Regions from separate parts of the Silanimonas algicola genome, predicted to be linked through region 1. Evidence: riboswitches for the same ligand, from Rfam matches in the RefSeq annotation. Region 1 holds a riboswitch; the other holds the start of a gene.
The links. A riboswitch is a leader RNA that binds a small molecule or an ion and turns the genes downstream of it on or off. The one in region 1 is predicted to bind cobalamin.

Region 1 (7,722 bases):
GGTATTCGCGGGGCGGCGGCCCACGGCGCGCAGGCCGGCGGCCAGGCTGAAGGCGTCCGTCGCCTGCCAGCGCAGCCACGTGGTGGCGAGGCGTTCCGGCACGTTCACCGGCACGTTGCCACGGCGGCTGACGAGGGCCGTGCCCACGCGCTCGTCGAAGCGGCCGAAGGCGGCATCGAGCACCGCGGCGCTGCCTTCCAGCGTCCAGGCCTCGGCGAGCGGCAGCCGCACCGACACTTCGGCGCCGCGGGCGCCCTGCGCGCCGATCTGCTGGAACAGGTTCGGATCGGCCGGGTCGCGCGACAGGATGTTGGTGCGCTCGATGTCGTAGAGCGCCAGCGTCCAGTCACCGCGGCCGAGGCGCTGCTTCCATCCGAGCTCCCACTGGCGGGCGTCGGTGAGGTCGAAGCGCGCATTGGCGAGGCCCAGGGTGGTGATCTGCGCCGGCGGCTCCGAGCCGCTGGCCCAGCTGGCATAGACCATGCCGTCCGCGCCCAGCGCGCGGGTCACGCCGAGGCGCGCGCCGTTGCTGACGTAGCGGCGGTCGAAGCGCACGCCGGAGACGACGTTCAGCGATTCGACCTCGGTGCGGTCGTGGCGCCAGCCGCTGATCACGCGCCAGCCGTCGGCCACGTCGAGGCGGCTCTCCAGCCAGCCGGCGCGCTGTTCGATGTCGGTGGCGGTGCGCGGCAGGAAGGGATCGAGGCTGACGAAACTGCCGCGGCTCGACGGGAACAGCGGCACCGTGTCGGTGAAGCGGAACGGGCTGTTGCTGGCGCGATCGTGGTCGTTGCGGTCGGCCTGCACGCCGAACACGATCTGGTGCGGCAGGCCGAGCAGCGTGTGCGTCCACGTGCCCTCGGCCAGCGCCCCGCGCAGCGCCTGGTCATGCTGGGTGGCGAGGTAGTCCGCCCGGCGCACCGTGGCGGTGGCGGGCTGGTAGGTGTAGGCCTCGGTGTTGCGCCAGCGACGCAGCTCATCGTTGTGGAAGGCCACGACGCGGCCGCGGAAGGCGCTGGAGGGCGTCCACTCCAGACGGGCGCGCGTCCAGCGGGCATCCATGTCGAGGACGTCGTCGACGATGTTGAAGTTGGCCTCGCGCAGGCGCTCGTCGAAGCGGCCGTCCACCAGCGGCGTACCGAAGTAGCCCTCCGCATCGTCGCGCCAGCGGTCGATGGCGACGCTGGCCAGCAGGGTCTCGCCCAGCGGCACGGCCACCTCGGCCGTCACGTGGCGGAACAGGAACGACGTGTCGTTCGCATAACCGTAGGAACCGCGCTCGTCCGAGGCCTGGTAGGTCGCATCGACGCGGTAGCGGACCGCACCGTCGCCGATGGCCCCACCGTGGCCGGCGCCGAGCGTCCACGTGCCGTAGCGGCCGAAGCCGGCATAGGCGCGCGTGCCCGCGACGCCGTCAGCGCGCTGCGGCACGAGGTTGATGGCGCCACCCACCGCGCCCTGCCCCGCCGACAGGCCCGCCGGCCCGCGCAGCACTTCCACCTGCGCGTAGTTCAGCGTGCTGCGCGGCGCGATCTGCCAGCCGGGATAGCGGATGCCGTCGAACATCACCGGGCTGTTGAACACGCCGGCGAAACCACGGCCGCTGACGTTGATCGTGCCGAAGCTGTAATAGCCCACCACGCCGGGCGCGTTGTCGAGCGCTTCGACCGTCGTGCTCTCGAGGCGCTGGCGCAGCGCGTCCTGGTCGATCACGTCGACCGAGGCCGGCGTCTCGCCCACCGCGAGGTCGAGGCGCGACCCTGCCTTGGCGCGCCGCTCAAGGCGAGTCGGGGCGGCGGCGGTGACCTCGACGGTGTCGAGTCGCGTGGCGTCTTGCGACGTCGACGGGGACGAGGCCGGCGCGGGCGCGGCATGCGCCGTCACGGCGGCCAGGGCGAGGGAGATGGCAAGGGGGAGAGGAGCGCGCATGGAGGGCATCGGGACGGAAACGAGGCCGCGCATGATGGCGAAGCCCACGGGCGGAGGGGATGCGTCCATTTGTCGCAGGCGCGCGGCCGACGCCCCTCGGTCACATGGCCGGGATGTGCCGAAGCGGAGAGTAGGCGGCCCCGCCCCCGCACACCCCGCCCCATGCTTTGGCCCTTGCTCGCCTTCACCGCCCTGATCGTCGTCGCGTGGATCGCCGCGCTGGTGTGGCTGTCGCGCGGCTTCCGGCGGGGATGGCTGCTGCGGGACGAGGCGCCACCGACGCCGCCGAGGCGCGATCTCAAACTTTGAGCGTTGCGAGTTCGGCGGCGGCCTCCCTCAGAACGCTTCGTCGAAGGCCACTTCGCCCTCCACGCCGACCTGGTAGGCGCTGACCCGCCGCTCGAAGAAGTTGGTCAGCTCCTGCACGTCCTGAAGGTCCATGAAGGGGAACGGATTCCGCGCCCCGGTCTTGGCCTTGAGGCCGAGCTGCACGCGGCGCTGGTCGGCGACGTAGTCGAGGTACTCGCGCATGTCCTTCAGCGACAGCCCGGCCATGCCGCCGGCCAGCACGTCCTCGGCGAAGGCCAGTTCGACCGCCACGGCCTCGTCGAGCATGCGGTCGACGTCGGCGGCCCACTCGGCGTCGCAGAGGGCCGGCTCCTCCTCGCGCGCCGTGCGGAGCACCTCCATGGCGAAGGCCATGTGCGCGCTCTCGTCGCGGAACACCCAATTGGTGCCCGAAGCGAGCCCGTGCAGCAGGCCACGCGAACGCAGGTAGTACACGTAGGCGAAGGCGGCGAAGAAGAACAGGCCTTCGATGCAGGCCGCGAAGCAGGCGAGGTTGAGCAGGAAGCGCCGGCGGTCGGCCGGCGTATCCAAGCGGTCCAGCGACTGGATCGAATCGATCCAGCGGAAACAGAACGCGGCCTTGGCCTGGATGCTGGGGATGTTCTCCACCGCGGCGAAGGCCTTCGCCCGCTCCGCCGGGTCGGGCAGGTAGGCGTCGAGCAGCGTCAGGTAGAACTGCACGTGCAGCGCCTCCTCGTAGAGCTGGCGCGACAGGTACATGCGCGCCTCCGGCGCGTTGATGTGCTTGTAGAGGTTCAACACGAGGTTGTTCGCCACGATCGAATCGCCGGTGGCGAAGAAGGCCACGAGGCGCTGGATCAGGTGGCGCTCCGCGGCCCCAAGCTTGGTGGCGAGGTCCTGCACGTCGGGCGCGAAGTCGACCTCTTCCACCGTCCACGTGTTGCGGATGGCGTCGCGGTACATCGCGAAGAACTGCGGGTAGCGCATCGGCCGCAGGGTCAGGTCGAAGCCGGGGTCGAGGAGTTTCGGGCTCATGGCGGCGCTCACTGGCAGGCCTCGCAGCTTCCGGGGTTCTCGAGCGAGCACACGACGGCCGCGGTGTCGTCGGGCGCGGTGGCGGCACTGGCGGCGACCGTGGTCTTGGCGATCTTCGTGGCCGGGCGCGAGCGCAGGTAGTAGGTGGTCTTCAGGCCCTGCTTCCACGCGTACATGTACATCGAGCTCAGCGCGCCGATGCTCGGGCTCTCCATGAACAGGTTCAGCGAGGCGCTCTGGTCGATGTACGGGCCGCGCGCGGCCTGCAGATCGACCAGCGCGCGCATCGGCAGCTCCCACGCGGTGCGGTAGATGCGCCGCAGGGTGTCGGGGATCTCGTGGATGCCGGCGATCGAGCCTTCCGCCTGCTTGATGCGGTCGCGCACGTCCGCCGTCCACAGGCCGAGGCGCTTCAGTTCCTCGACGAGGTGGCGGTTCACCTGCAGGAAGTCGCCGGACAGGGTCTCGCGCTTGAACAGGTTGCTGACCTGCGGCTCGATGCACTCGTAGCAGCCGGCGATCGAAGCGATCGTCGCCGTCGGCGCGATGGCGACCAGCAGCGAGTTGCGCAGGCCGTGGCGGGCGATCCGCGCCTTCAAGGCCTCCCAGCGCGGCTCATCCAGCGGCGTCACGCCCCAGAGGTCGAACTGCAGGCGGCCGTCGGCCGCATGCGTGTCGGCGAAGGCCGGATGCGCGCCCTGCGCTTCGGCGAGCTCGCAGCTGGCCGACAGCGCATGGAAGTAGATCTCGGCGCTGATCCGCGTCGAGAGCGCCTTCGCCTCCGCGCTGTCGAAGGGCAGGCGCAGGGCGAAGAACACGTCCTGCAGGCCCATCAGGCCGAGGCCGACCGGGCGCCAGCGCGCGTTCGAGGCCGCGGCCTCGGGGATCGGGTAGAAGTTGAGGTCGATGACGCGGTCGAGCTGACGCACCGCGGCGCGCACGGTTTCGCCCAAGCGCTCGAAGTCGACGCCATCCTCGCCGAGGTGCTGGGCGAGGTTGATCGAGCCGAGGTTGCACACCGCGGTGTGCTGCGCGGACGTCACCTCGAGGATCTCGGTGCACAGGTTCGACAGGTGCACCACGTGGCCGGCGCGCGCCGCCTGGTTGCAGGTGGCGTTGGCGCGGTCCTTGAAGTTCATCCAGCCGTTCCCGGTCTGGGCCAGCGTGCGCATCATCCGCGCGTAGAGGTCGCGGGCCCGCACCTGCTTGCGCGCGAGGCCGCGGGCTTCCGCGCCCTGGTAGGCGAGTTCGAAGTCCGCACCGTGCAGGTCGGCGAGCTCGAGCACGTCGCTGGGGTTGAACAGCGACCAGTGCAGGTCGGCCTCGACGCGGCGCATGAACAGGTCCGGCACCCAGTGCGCGAGGTTGAGGTTGTGCGTGCGCCGGGCCTCGTCGCCGGTGTTGTCGCGGAGCTCGAGGAACTCCTCGATGTCGGCGTGCCAGGTCTCGAGGTAGACGCAGGCCGCACCCTTGCGCTTCCCGCCCTGGTTCACCGCCGCGACGGAAGCATCCAGCGTCTTCAGCCAGGCGACGATGCCGTTCGAGAGGCCGTTGGTGCCTCGGATCAGCGCACCGCGCGAGCGGATGCGCGTGAACGACAGGCCGATGCCACCGGCGAACTTCGACAGCCGCGCGACGTCGGCATACGCCTTGTAGATGCCTTCCAGCGAGTCCTCCGGCGAGTCGAGCAGGAAGCAGCTCGACAGCTGCTCGTGGCGCGTGCCGCTGTTGAACAGCGTGGGCGAGCTGGGCAGGTACTCCAGCCGCGCCATGCGGCCATACAGCTCGATCGCATCGGCCACGCCCGTCGCCAGCGCCGAGGCGATGCGCAGGAAGAACTGCTGCGGCGTCTCGATGACGAGCCGCGTTTCCGGATGGCGAAGCAGATAGCGGTCGTAGACCGTGCGCAGACCGAAGTAGTCGAAGCGGGCATCGTTCGCGCGGTCGAGCGCGTCGTTCAGCTTCCGCGCGTTCGCCTGCACGAAGCCGAGCAGGCGCTCGTTGACGAGGCCGAGCTCGGCGCCGCGCTGCACGCTCTGCGAGAAGGCGTGGATGCCCTGCCCGCCCACTTCCTTCTCGATGACGGCGGCGAGCAGGCGCGCCGCGAGGCGCCCGTACTCGGGCTCCTCGGCCGTCAGTAGCGCCGCCGTGCGGATCGACAGCTCGTCGAGCTCGCGGGTGCTGGCGCCGTCGTAGAGGCCCGAGATCGTGCGGGTGGCCACGCGCATCGGGTCGACGGCATGGAGCCCCTCCGCGCAGCGCTGGATGGCGCGGACGATCTTGCTGAGATCGACGGGTTCGCGGCGACCGTCGCGCTTGGTGACGGTCATCGCCGGGGCGTGGTGCGGCGGGCGAAGGTCGAAGGTGTCGGCGGCGCGCAGGCGCTCGCCATCGACGGCGGTCGCCGTCGCGGTGGAGGTACTCATCGGTGGTTCTCCGTGGTGGAGCACGGGCCGCCCTCCCTCCCTCGGGGATGACGAGCAGCACCGCGCGTTGTGCATCGCGCGGTGGGCCGGCAGGTCTTCGGGCTCGCGGACACGGACGGGGCCACCGTCCACCTACTGGCCGTCGCTTCCCGGGCGATGAGTCCCCCAGTGCATTGACGGCGGTCGTTTCCACATACCGCTGCGGGGCAGCCCCGGAATCGCACCGGGTTCCCTTTTCATCCCGGGCGCGAACCCGAGAACCGACGACCCCAGCCTATGGGGGTCATCGGGATCCGTCAACACAAGATATTGGGGCAAGCAGGCGGGGCGATCGTGTCACCGCGTTCCCGCGTACACCGTCGCCACCGGCAGCATCACCAGTCCGACGACGACCATGGCGAGCGACACCCAGCGCCATCCGCCCATGCCGTTCCAGGAGGCGCGCGATCCGCCTTTCCAATCCAGCCTCTCCTTGGCGCGATCGGCCAAGCGGATCGCGTAGATGGCGCAACCGGACACGGCAAGGAACGTCAGCGCGAGGCCGAACAGGAACCACGGGATCTTCGTCCAACAGCCGCCGAAAGTGCCGAAGTGCAGCGGGTCGGCCAACTCGCTGATGCGCTGGTGCACGTTCAGGGCGCGCGCGTCGGCGCACAGCAGACCCTCGCCGCTCGCGGGGCCCACCCACGCGGCGGTGGCGCGCGGCCGCACCAGCCACGCGCTGCGTTGGCCCTGGAACACCAGTGCACCGGAGCGCTGAGCCGGGAATACGATCATCTCGATCTCAAGGCCGGGGTCGGCACAACGCACGGCAGCGAGGCTCGCGGCAAGCGTCTGGCCCGCGTGGCGCGACCGCGCGCAGGCATCGCCGCCCTCGCCTGCCACGGGGACATCCACCGATGGCATCGCTGGCGCCTCGCCGCCAAGGCTCTCGACGAGGTACCAGACGCTCGTCACCGCGATCAGCAGCAGGAACCACCGGCTCCAGACGCCCAGCAGCCGATGCAGGTCGCCCCACAGGGTGCGCGGTTTCGCGATGCGCACCGGCTTGAAGAACCCGCGCCACCACCCCTTGTAGACGACGAAGGACGTGACGACGCTGACCAGCATCAGCAGCGCCAGGGCCGAGACCAGGGGCACGCCGACCTTGGTGGGCAGGTTAAGGTGCCGATGCACGTTGCGAAGCACGCGCTGCGCCCCCCCACCACACGCCCTCGCCCTGCACGGCGCCGGTGTTGGGCGAACGTGCAGGAACCCGAGCCGGCCGTCGTCGAACTCCACCATCAGCCGCGCGGCAAAGGCACCCGCAGCGGGCTCGTCGATCGACAGGATCTGCTTCGTGCGCGGGCAGGCCGCAGCGCGGCTATGTTGCAAATGCTTCTGGCTTGCGAAAACAGCCTTGCACCACCCGTCAGAACCTCACCTTCACCTCGCCCTGAACGCTGCGCGGCGGGAAGATGTGCGGATTCGTCGCGGCCGTGTAGAAGTCGCCGTCGGTGAGGTTGTCGACGCCCAGCGCCAGCATCACCTTCGGTGTCATCTGGAACGCCACGCGCGTGTCGACGATCAGGAAGTCGCTGCTGGCGCCCCAGACGTCGCGCCGCACTTCGCTGTTGTCGAGCGTGGCGAACTGCGTGCCGCTGTAGCGCGCGCCCAGCGTCAGGCTGAGCCGGTCGCTGGCGCGCCACGTGGCCTGCAGCGAGGCACGCCAGTCCGGCACGCCGGGCTGGCGCTTGCCGACGCTCGCCGGGTTGTTGGCGTTGGCGACGATGCGCGAGTCGGCATAAGTGACGCTGCCGGCGACGTCCAGACCCCGCAAGCCCACGTCGACGAGGTCGACGGCCACTTCGACGCCGTTCGTCCGCACGCGGTCGATGTTCTGGATGTTGGTGACGAGCGTGGCGACGTTGAGCTGCGAGAACAGGGCATCGTCGACCACGTCGCGGAACAGGCTGGCACGGAGCATCCCGTTGCCGAGCTGGCGCTCGACGCTGAGCTCCTGCGCATCGATGCGCTCCGGCGT
Region 2 (7,722 bases), on a different contig from region 1:
AGTCAACGAAACTGAATATAGCAGGCAGCCACCGTTGTCGCCGCCCCGGGCCGGGGCGGCGGTGTGAAGGCGTGGTGGCCGGATCAGCGATCCGGGCGCCAGGTGATCTCCACGAGCAGGCTGCGGTCCGGGGTGGCGAATCCGCTGGCCAAGGTGTAGCGCCGGTCGAAGAGGTTCTCCACCCGGGCGCGCAGGGCCCAGTCCTCGCCGAGCGCGGCCTCGGCCCTCAGGTCGAAGCGCGTGTAGCCGGCCAGCGCACCGTCGAAGTCCTGGCGGCGCGAGGCCGCCGTGGCGTCGAGCCCGAATCGCAGCCAGGCGTTGGCGGGGATATCGACGCTCAGGGCCGCTTTGCGAGGGGCCCGGCGGAGCAGGGCGGCACCGGTGGCGGCGTTTTCCGCCCGCTGCCAGCCGAGGTTGCCTCGAAGGTCGATCCGCCCCAGCTGCCAGCGCCCGTCCAGCTCGGCGCCGTCGAGGCGCGCCTGGTTGATGTTGGTGGCGCCGAAGGTGGGGCCCGTGAAGGCGATGAGGTCGGTCACCCGGCTGCGGTAGAGGGAGAGCGCCAGCGTCGCCGTTGTCCCCTGCCAGCCGAGGCCAAGCTCCGCGCTGCGCGAGCGCTCCGGGCCGAGTGCCGGATTGCCGGCGAACAGTCCGCCGAAGCCCGGCGAATACAGCTCGTTGGTGTTCGGCGCGCGGAAGCCCTGGCCCCAGCTTGCCCGCAAGCGCCAGCCGTCGCCGAGGGCAAGGCCCCACGCGGCCTGGGCGGTGTTCGTGCGGCCGAACTGGCTGCTGTCGTCCGTTCGCGCGGCGAGATCCCACTGCTGCGCGCCGACGGTCCCACGCCACGCCGTGAACAGGCCGGTGTTGCCGCGGCTGCGGTCGTAGACCACCGCGTTGGTCGCGTTGCGCGAGACGGCGTCCTCGTCCACGTGGTTCAGGCCGAACAGCAGCGCATGGCGGTCGGTGAGGGCGAGGTCATGCAGCCAGTCGACCGAGCGGCGGCGGCTTTCGAAACGGCTGCCGAAGCTGGACAGGGTCTTGAGGTCTTCGCGGGCCTCGCCCAGCGCGAGGCTGTGCGACCAGCGCGCGGCCAGCGGGCCGCCGAGCGTCGCGCCGCCGCTGGCCGAATGCGCTTGCGTCAGGCCGCGGTCGAACTCGATGTCGGCCACGGTGGAGAGGAGGTTCACCCCGAGGGCCTGCGTGCCCAGCGTGGTGCGACCGCCGAGGCTCACGTGCCGGTTGCGGAAGCCGTCGCGGTCCGGGTCGAAGCTGAAGCTCGACGGCGTGCTGGCGTTGTAGCCGCCGACGTCCTGCAGCCCGCCGCCGAGGCCGACGCTGCCGCGCTCACCGGAAACGCCCCACTGGGCGGCGACTTCCGAGCGGTCGAAGCTGCCCACGCGCACCTGCGCGCCGCGTTGTCCGGGATCGCGGGTGAAGATCTGGATGACGCCGCCGATGGCGTCGGAGCCCCACAGCGCCGCGCGCGGACCGCGGACGATCTCGATGCGCTCGATGCGGTCGATGGGGAGGCTGCCGAAGTCGTACTGGCCCTGCTGCACCGAATTCACCCGCACGCCGTCGACGAGCACCAGCACGTGGTTGGAGTTCCCGCCGCGCAGGAACAACGTGGACAGCGAGCCGGGCCCGCCGGTGCGCGAGACGTCGATGCCGGCCTGGCGCGCGAGAAGGTCGATGAGGTCCGGGGCTTGCGCCTGCTCGATGGCCGCGCGATCCAGCACTGTGGTCGCGGCCAGCCCGCGTGCGACCGGCGCCGGGGAGCGGGTGGCGGTGACCACGACGGCGTCGAGGGTTTCGGCGGAATCGGCCGCCGCGGCCGCGGCGGAGGGAACGGCAAGCGCCAGCGCGAGGCCGGCGGTGAGGGGAGAACGGTTCATGGCGATCCTTGGTTTGCAGCGCACACCCGCGGGGGCGCGAGCGGGAACGCAAGGACGTCGAGCGGCCGCGTCGGTGCGGGGCCGCGTCCACGCCTCGCCGCCCACCGCAGCGCGCCATGACCGCTGACGCACCCGGGATGCGGCGCGTCGACGGTCTGAAGGCCGGTCTCCGGACTCTCCGCTTGCGATGCAGGATGCATCGCGACCTGCCGCCTTCCCAGGGTGGGCCCCAGTGGCGATCTGGCAGGTTGGCAGCGGATTACCGTTGCGGGGGCAGTGCCGGAGTCACACCGGCTTCCCGAACACCTTCAGCGCGGCAGAGTGTAGCGGATCGGTGAAGGCGCCGGCTCACTCGTCGTCGCGGAACACCCGCAGGCGTCCACCGCGACTGCCCGGCCGCAGCTCGAACTCGATCGGCCGGCAACACACCTGGCAGTCCTCGATGTAGCGCTGCGCCTCGTCGGCCGGCTCGATCTCCACCTGGATCGGTTCGCCGCAGTAGGGGCAGTCGATGGTGCGGGATCGCAGCATGGGAAAAACCTCCAACGGCCACCATACTGCGCGCCCTGTCCTGCGTTCCGTGAATCTGCCGATACCGATGCCGACCGCTGCCCGTCCGATGCGCCATGGCTTGTTCCAGCCGCCCATGCTGCCGCGGCTTGAACCCGACGGCGAACTCGCGCGCCGCGTGCGCCACGCGCTCGATGCCAAGACCAAGCCGCCGGGTTCGCTCGGTCGGCTCGAAGCCCTCGCCCTGCAGCTGGCGCTGGTGCAGGACCGGGCGGACCCGCGCATGGCAGAGGCCCATGTGCGCGTGTTCGCCGGTGACCACGGTGTCGTCGCCGAGGGGGTATCGCCGTACCCGCAGGCGGTCACCGCCCAGATGGTCGCGAACTTCCTCGCCGGCGGTGCAGCCATCAGCGTGCTCGCGCGGCAGTTCGATGCGCGGCTGGCGGTGGTCGATGCCGGTGTGGCCTCGCCTCTGGCGGCTCATCCGATGCTGCTGTCGCGGCGCATCGACGACGGCACCGCGAATTTCGCTCAAGGTCCAGCGATGGGCGTGGCGCAGGCCGTCGCGGCGCTGGATGCGGGCGTGGCGATCGGCCGGGAGCTCGCCGCGCAGTCCGTGCTGGTGTTGGGCGAGATGGGCATCGGCAACACCACGAGTTCGGCAGCGCTGATGGCGGCATTGACGGGTCTTGATGCGGCCGAGTGCGTCGGCCGCGGTACGGGCGTGGATGAAGCGGGCCTCGCGCGGAAGGTCGAAGTCGTCCGGCGGGCCTTGGCGGTGAACCGTCTCGATGGCCGGCCGTCGGAAGCCTTCGTCGCCGCATCGCCGGAGGTCGCGCTCCGCGCCCTGGCCGCCGTTGGCGGTTTCGAGATCGCGATGATGGCTGGTGCGATGCTGGGTGCCGCCTCGGTCCGCGTGCTGGTGGTCGTCGATGGCTTTATCGCCACCGCAGCGGCGGCCGTGGCGCTGGCGATCGATCCGGCGCTGAAGCCTTTCCTCGTGTTCGCCCACGTCTCGGCCGAAGCGCCGCATGCGCGCTGGTTGGCGAGGCTCGACGCCGAACCCTTGCTGTCCTTGGGCCTGCGCCTCGGCGAGGGCAGTGGCGCAGTGCTGGCCCTGCCGCTGCTGCGCGCGTCCTGCGCCTTGCTGGCTGAGATGGCCACCTTCGATAGCGCGGGCGTGTCGGATCGCGCATGAGCCCCGGCGCCGACACCCCCGATTCGATCGGCGTGATCCGTCGCGAGTGGCGGGGCTTCTGGCTGGCGGTGCAGTTCTTCACCCGGCTGCCCACGCCCCAGTTCGACGGCTTCCGCCCCGAATGGTTGAACGACGCCGCGAAGTGGTTTCCCGCCGTAGGCCTGCTGGTCGGCGCCCTCAGCGCGGCCGTGCTTTGGCTGGCGGCGCAGGTCTTCCCGATGCCGATCGCGGCGGGGCTCGCGCTGGCGGCGGGCGCGGTCGTCACGGGCGCCTTCCACGAGGACGGTCTCGCCGACACCTTCGATGCGCTGGGTGGGCACGTCGACCGCGCCAAGGCGCTGGTGATCATGAAGGACTCGCGCCTCGGCAGTTACGGCGCACTGGCTCTGCTGCTCGTTACCGGCCTGCGCTGGGCGGCGCTGGCGACCCTGCCGTTGGCGTTCGCGGTGCCCGCGCTGGTCGCGGCCCATGCGGTGGCGCGCGGCGGCGCAACGGCGCTCATGGCGCGCCTCGACTACGTGCGCGACGAGGACGGCAAGAGCAAGCCGCTGGCGGTCGCGTTGGGGCCCTTCAGCCTGCTCATGGCGCTGCTGCTGTCGGCGCTCCCGTTGGGGCTCGCGACCGCCCTGACGCCCGCCTTCTGGCCCGCGTGGTTGGCAGGGGCGGCGGGCGTCGCGCTGGTGCACGCCTGGTGTGCCCGCTGGTACCGACGCCGCTTGGGTGGCTTCACTGGCGATGCCTTGGGCTGTGCCGAACAGCTGGGCGAAGCCGCGTTCCTGCTGGCGGTCGTCGCGTCGCTGCGCCTGCTGCCGTCCGGCGCGTGACGTCGTGGTGAGCCGTCGCGTTCCACCGCTCATCGCGATCCGCCACACGCCGGTGCTGGGCGGGCAGGGGATTTGCTACGGCCGCAGCGACTTGCCCGTGCATGCGCGCGACGTGAGTGACGCGGCACGCCGGCTGCGCCTCGCCCTGCCGGACTGGCCCATCGCCAGCAGTCCGCTGGCGCGGGCCCGCGAACTCGCCGAGGCCACGGCGCGCGCCTTCCGCATCGAGGTCGCCGCTCCCCGCGGGGTTCCGCCGACGCCCTGGCCGCTGGCGAAAGCGCGCGCGGAGGCTCGTCGGGTGCGCGTCGACGAGCGTCTGGCCGAGCTGCATTTCGGCCAGTGGGAGTCGCGGCCTTGGGATGCCATCGACCGGAGCGCGCTCGACGCCTGGGCGGCGGATCCCGCCGGATTCCAGATGCCGGAGGGCGAGCGCTACCTCGACCTCGAGGCGCGCGTGGCGGCTGCGCTGGCGGAGCATCGCGAGCCGGCGCTGTGGTTCACGCATGCGGGCGTGATCCGCGCGCTGCACCATCTGGTCAGCGGCATCGAGCGCGACGAGGCCCTGCACATGCCGGTGCCCTACGCGACGCCCGTGCGTTTCTGAGGGCTTGGGCTCAGCCCTTGAGGAACAGGCTGACGAGGTCGTTGTTGAAGTTGCGTCCCTGCGCGGTGAGCGCGTAGACCTCGCCATTGCCTTCGAGCCAGCCGCGCGATTCGGCCGCGGCGATCTCCGTGGCGATCGCGCTGCGCGACAGCCCCGTGGCCTGCTCGAACTCGGTGAGCGCGAACGGGGCATGCAGGCGCAGCCGGTTGAGCATGTAGTCGAAGGGGCGCGCCGGCATCAGCACGTCCTCGTCGCCGCCGATGTGCGCGCCTTCGGGCGATCCCGCGGCCAAGGCGGCCAAGTACTCGCGCGGGTTCTTCTTCTTCCAGCGCCGCAGGATGCGGCCGTCATGGCCGAAGCTGATCTTGCCGTGCGCGCCGGCACCGATGCCGAGGTAGTCGGCATAGGTCCAGTAGGCGAGGTTGTGGCGGCACTGCCGGCCGGGCTTGGCGTAGGCCGAGATCTCGTAGTGGCCGAAGCCGGCTTCCGCGATGCGCTGCTGGCAGGCCTCCTGCATCGCCCAGGCGTCGTCCTCGTCCGGCAGGCCCTCGGGCGGGCGGGCGGCGAAGACGGTGTTGGGTTCCATCGTCAGGTGGTAGTGCGAGAGGTGCGCCGGCTGCAGCGCGATCGCGCGCTCGACGTCGTGCAGCGCCATGGCCATGGTCTGGCCCGGCAGCGCGTACATCAGGTCGATGTTGAGGTTGTCGAGGCCGGCGTCCTGCGCCAGCTTCACCGCACGCTCGGCCTCCCCGCTGTCGTGGATGCGGCCGAGCGCCTCTAGGCAGCCGTCGTCGAAGCTCTGCACGCCGAAGCTCAGGCGGTTCACGCCGGCGGCGCGGTAGCCCTCGAAGCGGTCGAACTCGGCGGTGCCCGGATTGCACTCCAGCGTCACCTCGGCGCCGGGCGCGAAGCGCAATCGCGCGCTGCAGGCGGCGAGGATGTCGTTGATGGCGGAGGCCGGGAACAGGCTGGGCGTGCCGCCGCCGAAGAACACGCTGTGCACCGTGCGGCCCCAGACGTTCGGCAGGTCGAACTCGAGGTCGCGCACCAGCGCGGCGACATACTCGGCCACCGGTAGCTCTTGCGGTCGCTGGTGCGAGTTGAAGTCGCAGTACGGGCACTTCCGCACGCACCACGGAATGTGGATGTAGAGCGCCAGCGGACCCGGCACGAGGGGCGGTGCGGCGTCGTTCGCGCGGTCATGCGCGCAGTCCGGGGTGCAGTGCTCGCCGTGCGTGTGCATGGCTCAGCCGGCGGCCGCGCCGCGCGCGATCCAGTCGGCCAGCCGCGCCTTCAGCACGGCCAGCGCCCGGCCGCGGTGGCTGATCGGGTTCTTCATCGCGGCGGGCATTTCGCCGGCGCCGAGCCCGGTGGCCGGATCGAAGAACACCGGGTCGTAGCCGAAGCCGCTGCTGCCCCGCGGTGCGTCGAGGATCAGGCCCGGCCACTCGCCTTCGGCGACCAGCGGCTGTGGGTCCTCGGCATGGCGCAGCAGCACGAGGCAGCAATAGAAGCGCGCCGTGCGGCGCTCGGCGGGTATGCCTCGAAGCTCGCCGAGCAGCTTGGCGATGTTCCCCGCTGCGTCGCCGTGCACGCCGGCGTAGTGCGCGCTGATCAGGCCCGGCGCGCCGCCGAGGGCATCGACGATCAGGCCGGAGTCGTCGGCCAGCGCGGGGAGGCCGGAAAGCTTCGACGCGTTGCGCGCCTTGATCAGCGCGTTCTCGACGAAGGTGTGGCCGTCCTCGACCGGATCGGCGATGCCGAGCGCGCCCTGCGGCACCAGTTCGAGGCCGGCGCCGGCGAGCAGTTCGCCGAGTTCGGCGAGCTTGCCCCTATTGCCGCTGGCGAGGACGACCTTCATGCGTCGGCGCCTTCCGAAGCGGGCTGGATCAGGTCCCAGCGGTTGCCGTAGCGGTCGATGAAGACCACCACCTTGCCGTAGGGCTCGTCGCGCGGCGCTTCGGCGAAACGCACGCCGCGGGCGGTCATCGCCGCGTGGTCGCGGTCGAAGTCGTCGGTGTGCAGGAAAAAACCGACGCGGCCGCCCGTCTGGTCGCCGATGCGGCTCTTCTGCGCCTCGGTCGCGGCCTTCGCCAACAGCACGCGGCACTGCGAGGCCGGGGAGGGCGTCACCTCCACCCAGCGCTTGCCGTTGCCGCGGTCCTCGTCGCAGACCAGCGTGAAGCCGAGGTCGTCGACGTAATGGCGGATGGCGGTGTCGTAGTCGTCCACCACGAGCGCGAAGAGGGCGAGGTGGCGGTTCATCCCGCCAGCGCCGCGCGCTGCGCGGCCACCAGCTCGGCGATGCCCTTCTCGGCCAGCGCCAGCATCGCGTCCATCTCGGTGCGTCGGAACGCGTGGCCCTCGGCCGTGCCCTGCACCTCGATGAAGCCACCGCCGTCGTTCATCACCACGTTCATGTCGGTGTCGCAGTCGCTGTCCTCGGCGTAGTCGAGGTCCAGCACCGGCACGCCGCGGTAGATGCCCACCGACACGGCGGCCACCGCACCGAAGATCGGGTTGCGCGAGGTCTTCAATGTGGAAACCGCATCCACCAGGGCCACGTAGGCGCCGGTGATCGCCGCGGTGCGCGTGCCGCCGTCGGCCTGCAGCACGTCGCAGTCGAGCGTGATGGTGCGCTCGCCCAGCGCGTTGCGGTCCACGCAGGCGCGCAGGCTGCGGCCGATCAGGCGC

Region 2: another riboswitch for cobalamin. It lies ahead of ACYVAK_RS01870 (TonB-dependent receptor domain-containing protein); the one in region 1 lies ahead of ACYVAK_RS13630 (ribonucleoside-diphosphate reductase subunit alpha).

What each region holds. Positions count from the first base shown of each region.
Region 1 covers NZ_BAAHAS010000003.1:789,619-797,340, reverse strand. The annotation lists gene ACYVAK_RS13645 (TonB-dependent receptor) at 1-1,929, opposite strand, end outside; gene ACYVAK_RS13640 (hypothetical protein) at 2,104-2,238, shown strand; gene ACYVAK_RS13635 (ribonucleotide-diphosphate reductase subunit beta) at 2,266-3,273, opposite strand; gene ACYVAK_RS13630 (ribonucleoside-diphosphate reductase subunit alpha) at 3,282-5,699, opposite strand; cobalamin riboswitch at 5,771-5,979, opposite strand; gene ACYVAK_RS13625 (PepSY-associated TM helix domain-containing protein) at 6,036-7,073, opposite strand; gene ACYVAK_RS13620 (TonB-dependent receptor) at 7,111-7,722, opposite strand, start outside.
Region 2 covers NZ_BAAHAS010000001.1:368,841-376,562, reverse strand. The annotation lists gene ACYVAK_RS01870 (TonB-dependent receptor domain-containing protein) at 84-1,892, opposite strand; cobalamin riboswitch at 2,036-2,217, opposite strand; gene ACYVAK_RS01865 (CPXCG motif-containing cysteine-rich protein) at 2,241-2,423, opposite strand; gene cobT (nicotinate-nucleotide--dimethylbenzimidazole phosphoribosyltransferase) at 2,491-3,600, shown strand; gene cobS (adenosylcobinamide-GDP ribazoletransferase) at 3,597-4,424, shown strand; gene ACYVAK_RS01850 (histidine phosphatase family protein) at 4,432-5,028, shown strand; gene hemW (radical SAM family heme chaperone HemW) at 5,039-6,271, opposite strand; gene rdgB (RdgB/HAM1 family non-canonical purine NTP pyrophosphatase) at 6,275-6,889, opposite strand; gene ACYVAK_RS01835 (VOC family protein) at 6,886-7,293, opposite strand; gene rph (ribonuclease PH) at 7,290-7,722, opposite strand, start outside.